DNA from 2 places in the Cronobacter universalis NCTC 9529 genome. Region 1 is predicted to be linked to the other one. Evidence: predicted binding sites of a transcription regulator. Region 1 holds the regulator's gene; the other holds the start of a gene.
What was found. Region 1 encodes Fur, which represses iron uptake genes when iron is present. Its sites were predicted from a motif close to ATAATAATGAGAACNACTATCAA; they were not measured.
Positions count from the first base shown of each region.

Region 2: a site for Fur is predicted at 2,073-2,095, ahead of bfd (bacterioferritin-associated ferredoxin). Genes of this name have one in related genera too.

Region 1 is NZ_CP012257.1:1,305,902-1,309,468, reverse strand. Features, by position in the region: gene ybfE (LexA regulated protein) at 1-181, shown strand, start outside; gene fldA (flavodoxin FldA) at 343-873, shown strand; gene fur (ferric iron uptake transcriptional regulator) at 1,164-1,616, shown strand; gene AFK65_RS05960 (helix-turn-helix domain-containing protein) at 1,938-2,549, shown strand; gene AFK65_RS05955 (beta-N-acetylhexosaminidase) at 2,607-3,567, opposite strand, start outside.
Region 2 is NZ_CP012257.1:3,891,771-3,895,337, reverse strand. Features, by position in the region: gene fusA (elongation factor G) at 1-700, shown strand, start outside; gene tuf (elongation factor Tu) at 768-1,952, shown strand; gene bfd (bacterioferritin-associated ferredoxin) at 2,130-2,324, shown strand; gene bfr (bacterioferritin) at 2,390-2,866, shown strand; gene AFK65_RS17980 (prepilin peptidase) at 2,870-3,337, opposite strand.

The DNA.
Region 1 (3,567 bases):
GCGCATCAATAAGCGCAACCAGCTTAAACGTGACAAAGTTCGCGGGCTTAAGCGCGTGGAGCTGAAGCTGAACGCCGACGCGGTAGACGCGCTGAACCATCTCGCGCAGGCGCGCAATATCAGCCGCAGCGAGCTGATAGAAGCGATGCTGCTCGCGCAGCTGAAAGCCTTGCAGGAGTAAGGTCTGGTCTGAATTTTACCCAAAAGGACGGGGCAATGTAGCAGAGAGTGCACCCGGCGCCTGATACCGTTTCCGCACCCTCTTTTGTTCTGCTATGATTGCCCTATCTGTGGGCGTTATGCCAGCACCATCACATTTAGATTCAAGAGGTTATTCTTCTTATGGCAATCGTAGGCATCTTTTTCGGCAGCGACACCGGCAATACCGAAAATATCGCAAAAATTATCCAGAAACAGCTCGGGAAAGACGTTGCTGAAGTGCATGACATTGCCAAAAGCAGCAAAGAAGATCTGGAAGCATTCGATATTCTTCTGCTTGGCATCCCGACCTGGTATTACGGCGAAGCGCAGTGCGACTGGGATGATTTCTTCCCGACGCTCGAAGAAATTGACTTCAACGGCAAGCTGGTAGCTCTCTTCGGCTGTGGCGACCAGGAAGATTACGCAGAATACTTCTGCGACGCGCTGGGCACCATTCGCGACATTATCGAGCCGCGCGGCGCGACCATCGTTGGCCACTGGCCGACCGAAGGCTACCACTTTGAAGCCTCCAAGGGCCTGGCGGACGACGATCACTTCGTCGGTCTCGCGATTGACGAAGACCGCCAGCCGGAGCTGACCGCGGAACGCGTTGAAAAATGGGTCAAACAGGTTTCCGAAGAGCTACATCTGCAGGAAATCATCAACGCCTGATGATAAGCGGCGCGGGCACCGTTCCGCGCCGTTTGATAGATAAAAGCAATGAAAATAATTGCTACAAATTTTTAACTTTCCCTCACTACGCTGTACAATAGCTTCCTTAATTATCAGGCCCTCCACGTAAAAAACGCTGGCTGGCCCACGATTTTTAAGCTCTTTTTTGCCGGACGCTTGCGGTTTTCATTTAGGCATGTCAGTTCTATAATGAGACGCATTCATCTTCGGCGTATCCGATGTATCGCTCCCTTCCGGAGCGAGTCGTTAAGCAACAGGACAGATTCCGCATGACTGACAACAATACCGCATTAAAGAAGGCCGGCCTGAAAGTCACGCTTCCTCGATTAAAAATCCTCGAAGTGCTGCAGGAACCGGTCAATCATCATGTCAGTGCGGAAGACCTCTATAAGCGTCTGATTGACATGGGTGAAGAGATTGGCCTTGCCACGGTCTATCGCGTACTTAACCAGTTCGATGATGCCGGCATCGTCACTCGCCACAACTTCGAAGGCGGCAAATCCGTTTTCGAGCTGACGCAACAGCATCATCACGATCATCTGATTTGCCTCGATTGCGGCAAAGTGATCGAGTTCAGCGATGACTCCATTGAAGCCCGTCAGCGTGAGATCGCCACGCGTCACGGCATCCGCCTGACCAACCACAGTCTCTATCTGTATGGTCACTGCGCGGACGGCGACTGCCGCGAAAACGAACACGCCCACGAGGCTGGCGGGAAATAACACTCGCACACTGCATCATCCAGGCCGACATCTGTCGGCTTTTTTATTGCCTGAAAACGCTGCTCCGAAAATAGAAATGTATTTTTTTAGATAGAGTTAAATAGTGATAGTGTTTTAATACAGCGCACAATGCTTAATTAAACCACATATATTTTATTAAATTGAAATTCAGAAAAGATAAATATCTTTGCCGCTCAATCGCTTAGGCATCAGATTATCCCTGTTTGTTCTTTTATCTCTCCTGCGCCTTATTGCAGCAATAAAAATCCATCCATTAAGATACAGCAACGATTTAATTTTATTTTATATAAGGTAACCCATATGGTCTTACCCCCTAAACCGCTTGCTGAGATTTACCGTATCGCGGATATTTTCAATAGCTATGGTAGCTGGTCTCGTGCGGAAAAAAATACGCTCATCCCCCTGCGGGACGGGGAGATCTGCATCATTCGCGGCGGTCAGTTCTCTCTGATGCGCCAGAGCGACCGGCTGCTTCTGGAAAAAAGCAGCGCGCCCTCCGTCCTTGGTCTCGCCAGGAATTTAGGTAAATCCCAATTCGCAAAATTACAGGCTGATTCTGAATGTCATTATCAGTTAATTCCTTTTGATTATTTCATGCAGGAAATTGAGAAAAATCACTGTCAGTTACATCTGCTTATTTTGTCTTCATGGATTATTAATACGCTTTGCTATCGCGAAGAAATTATGATCGGCAGAAACAGCTTCAGTATGATTAAAGCCAATATTGATTGCCTGGCGGCGATGGATGAGTTCATGCGCAACCGCATTAACGTGGCGGATTATATTGTTAAAAAAACTAATCTTTCCCGTAGCATGGTGATGAAAACCCTTTCTCAACTGCGCAGCGCGAAGAATATTGAGATAAGCAAAGGCAAGCTGGTCGCGGTTTACCATCTGCCTGACGCGCTGTAAGCCTTGCGTCCCTCACGAAAAAGCCAGCCCGGAGGCTGGCTTTTTAATTACGCTGCGTTATGGCTGTACGCTATCCACACGGCTGTAGCGCTTACCGTCGCTGCTGACGCTGCGCACCTGCACCGCGCCTGTGACGCGTGGCGGCTTCGCGGCGTCATAACGCAGCCAGCGCGCGCCATCGTCGGTGGAATACTCCATCGCAACGCCAGGCAGGCTGCTGTTCATCTGCAACACGCCCTCGCTAACGCGCGCGCCGGGCACCGGTAAACGGAACTGCACGCCCGCTTTTTCAAGCTTCGGCAGTTCGCGGCTGCCCGCCAGGTTCGCAAAGCGCGTCCAGTCCTCATGCAGCGCTTTCACATCCACCTGATGCGTTTCGCCGCCTTTATATTCGCGTCCTGCCTGATAATCCTGCTCCCAGGCGGCGCGATGCCAGGCGCGCTCCGCAACGGCCAGCAGACGCGGGTACATCATGTACTCCATTTGTTTATCGGTGCGCACGACTTCGCTCCAGAGCTGCGCCGAGAGGCCATACGCGCCCGGCCACGGCTTGTCGGATTTGGCGCTGAACGGATTGCCGTCGCGATCGACGGAGGTCTCGGCGTTTTGCGGCAGGTTATCCGGCGCGAAGCTGAAAATCTTGCGCTCGTCGCTGAATCGCGTACCCCAGTAGTAACCGCTCTCCGCCGGGTTTACTTCGTTCGGGAAATCGAGATAAACATAATCCGGGTTAGAGACCACCACGCGGAAACCTTTATTTGCCCAGTCGTTCGCCGTATCGAAACCACCCCAGTAGAGCGAGTCCCAGAAGTTGACGTTAACATGCGGGGTCGCGAACGCGCTGGCGTCTTTCGCGTCCTTAAGCCCGTCCTGCCACGCCTGCATGGTGTCGATGCCGTGGGCTTTGACAAGCTTGCTCACTTCCGCGCCAAAGTAGCTGGAGAGATGCTCGACATCAGCCACCACGCCGTCCTGCACCATCTTCTGACACACCGGCGAGCGCGCCCAGGGCTTGTCC
Region 2 (3,567 bases), 1.7 Mb from region 1:
TATGAAACGTGAATTCAACGTTGAAGCGAACGTCGGTAAACCTCAGGTTGCTTACCGCGAAGCGATTCGCGCGAAAGTTACCGATGTTGAAGGTAAACACGCCAAGCAGTCTGGTGGTCGCGGTCAGTACGGTCATGTTGTTATCGACATGTACCCGCTGGAGCCGGGCTCAAACCCGAAAGGCTACGAGTTCATCAACGACATCAAAGGCGGTGTAATTCCTGGCGAATACATCCCGGCCGTTGATAAAGGCATCCAGGAGCAGCTGAAGTCTGGTCCGCTGGCTGGTTACCCGGTTGTTGACATGGGTGTTCGTCTGCATTTCGGTTCTTACCACGACGTTGACTCCTCTGAACTGGCGTTTAAACTGGCAGCTTCTATCGCCTTTAAAGAAGGCTTTAAGAAAGCAAAACCAGTTCTGCTTGAGCCGATCATGAAGGTTGAAGTAGAAACTCCGGAAGAGAACACTGGTGACGTTATCGGTGACTTGAGCCGTCGTCGCGGTATGCTGCGTGGTCAGGAATCCGAAGTAACTGGCGTTAAGATCCACGCTGAAGTTCCGCTGTCTGAAATGTTCGGATATGCAACTCAGCTGCGTTCTCTGACCAAAGGTCGTGCATCATACACTATGGAATTCCTGAAGTATGATGATGCGCCGAACAACGTTGCTCAGGCCGTTATCGAAGCCCGTGGCAAATAAGCCGCAGGGTTAAAACCAAAGTCCCGTGCCCTCTCGGCGAGGGGGCACTATAGTAAGGAATATAGCCGTGTCTAAAGAAAAATTTGAACGTACAAAACCGCACGTCAACGTCGGTACTATCGGCCACGTTGACCATGGTAAAACTACCCTGACTGCTGCCATCACTACCGTTCTGGCGAAAACCTACGGTGGTTCTGCTCGTGCATTCGACCAGATTGATAACGCGCCGGAAGAAAAAGCTCGTGGTATCACCATCAACACCTCTCACGTTGAATACGACACCCCGACTCGCCACTACGCGCACGTTGACTGCCCGGGCCACGCCGACTATGTGAAAAACATGATCACCGGTGCTGCTCAGATGGACGGCGCTATCCTGGTTGTTGCTGCGACTGACGGCCCGATGCCGCAGACCCGTGAGCACATCCTGCTGGGTCGTCAGGTAGGCGTTCCGTACATCATCGTGTTCCTGAACAAATGTGACATGGTTGATGACGAAGAGCTGCTGGAACTGGTTGAGATGGAAGTGCGTGAGCTGCTGTCTCAGTACGACTTCCCGGGCGACGACACCCCGATCGTTCGTGGCTCTGCTCTGAAAGCGCTGGAAGGCGACGCAGAGTGGGAAGCGAAAATCATCGAGCTGGCTGGTCACCTGGATTCCTACATCCCGGAACCGGAGCGCGCGATTGACAAGCCGTTCCTGCTGCCGATCGAAGACGTATTCTCCATCTCCGGTCGTGGTACCGTTGTTACCGGTCGTGTAGAGCGCGGTATCATCAAGGTGGGTGAAGAAGTTGAAATCGTGGGTATCAAAGACACCGCGAAATCCACCTGTACCGGCGTTGAAATGTTCCGCAAACTGCTGGACGAAGGCCGTGCGGGCGAGAACGTAGGTGTTCTGCTGCGTGGTATCAAACGTGAAGAAATCGAACGTGGTCAGGTACTGGCCAAGCCGGGCTCCATCAAGCCGCACACCAAGTTCGAATCTGAAGTGTACATTCTGTCCAAAGACGAAGGCGGCCGTCACACTCCGTTCTTCAAAGGCTACCGTCCGCAGTTCTACTTCCGTACGACTGACGTGACTGGCACCATCGAACTGCCGGAAGGCGTAGAGATGGTAATGCCGGGCGACAACATCAAAATGGTTGTTACCCTGATCCACCCGATCGCGATGGACGACGGTCTGCGTTTCGCAATCCGCGAAGGCGGCCGTACCGTTGGCGCGGGCGTGGTTGCTAAAGTTCTGGGCTAATTGCTTAAGAGCTGAAAAGGGCGCTTCGGCGCCCTTTTTGTTTTATAAGGGAAAGTAGCCTGGCTGCTATTTTTCCACGCATTAAATGCTTCTTACCAGATAAAAGTCCGTTCAGGCCTCGTTGTAATCATAACCATTCTCATTTACACTCTGTGCATAAACTGAACGGGAGTTATCATGTACGTTTGTTTGTGTAATGGCATCAGCGATAAAAAAATACGGCAGGCGGTACGCCAGCACCATCCTCAGTCCTTCCAGCAGTTGCGTAAATTTATGCCGATCGGGAATCAGTGCGGTAAATGTGTCCGTGCGGCGCGTGAAATTATGCAAGACGAGCTCATGCAAATACCGGAATACCAGGAAATTGCATAACCTGAGATTTTGACTTCCTCGCCAGCCCATCTACGCTTCATGTAGTGGAAGCGGAGGGAAACAAAATGAAAGGTGATATCAAGATAATAAATTATCTCAATAAATTATTGGGAAACGAGCTTGTCGCAATCAATCAATACTTTCTCCATGCGAGAATGTTCAAAAACTGGGGCCTGATGCGCCTCAACGATGTTGAGTATCACGAGTCCATTGATGAGATGAAGCACGCCGATATTTATATCGAGCGTATCTTATTCCTTGAAGGTATCCCCAACTTGCAGGATCTGGGCAAGTTACACATAGGCGAAGATGTAGAAGAAATGCTGCGCTCCGATCTCACGCTTGAGATGGAAGGGGCAAAAGATCTGCGTGAAGCGATCGCCTATGCAGACTCGATTCATGACTACGTCAGCCGGGATATCATGATCAAAATCCTGGAAGATGAAGAGCACCATATCGACTGGCTGGAAACCGAGCTGGATCTTATCGGTAAAATTGGTCTGCAGAATTACATTCAGTCCCAGATTAAAGAGCAAAGCTAACGTTCACAGATTCTCTATCTGGAACATGGCGCCACCGCACACCAATCCCGCTATCGCCAGGAACGGCCCAAAAGGTAGCGGGGTTTTACGTAAAAGAACCTTTCCGTTTGTATGGTGAAGCAGCACGGCGGCAATAAGCCCAAGTACAGACGCGATAACGAGCAGCAGGCCAAGCATTTGCCACCCGTGCCAGGCGCCCAACGCCCCCAGAAATTTTAGATCGCCATATCCCAGCCCTTCATGCCCGCGCAGCCAGCGGTAGGCCCAGTAGAACAACCATAATGAAACGTATCCGGCCAGCGCACCAGTAACAGCATCCGCCAGACGTTGCGGGTGAAAAATAAGATGATAAGAAAGGCCTAGCCAGAGGAGGGGACAGGTGAGGCTGTCAGGTAACAGACCATCACGCATATCCCTTACCATGAGCACGGCGTTAAGCAGCACATATCCCAATATCCATATCGTTAACATTTTTCTCCCCTGCAGTAGTACCCTCACTTAAGAACTCGCAAAATACGCTTTGCACAACGCAGTACAACCGTCTTCTTTCATCAATGCGTATGGTTTTCCAGTAAAACAATTCAGGGCATACAGGCGTTACATAAGAATGCGAGGCAGCGCGGAAGAATGTTTAATTTCTAATCAGCGCTTGCGTCGGCGTCAGATTTACGTATAATGCGCGGGCTGTCGTTAATGACGGC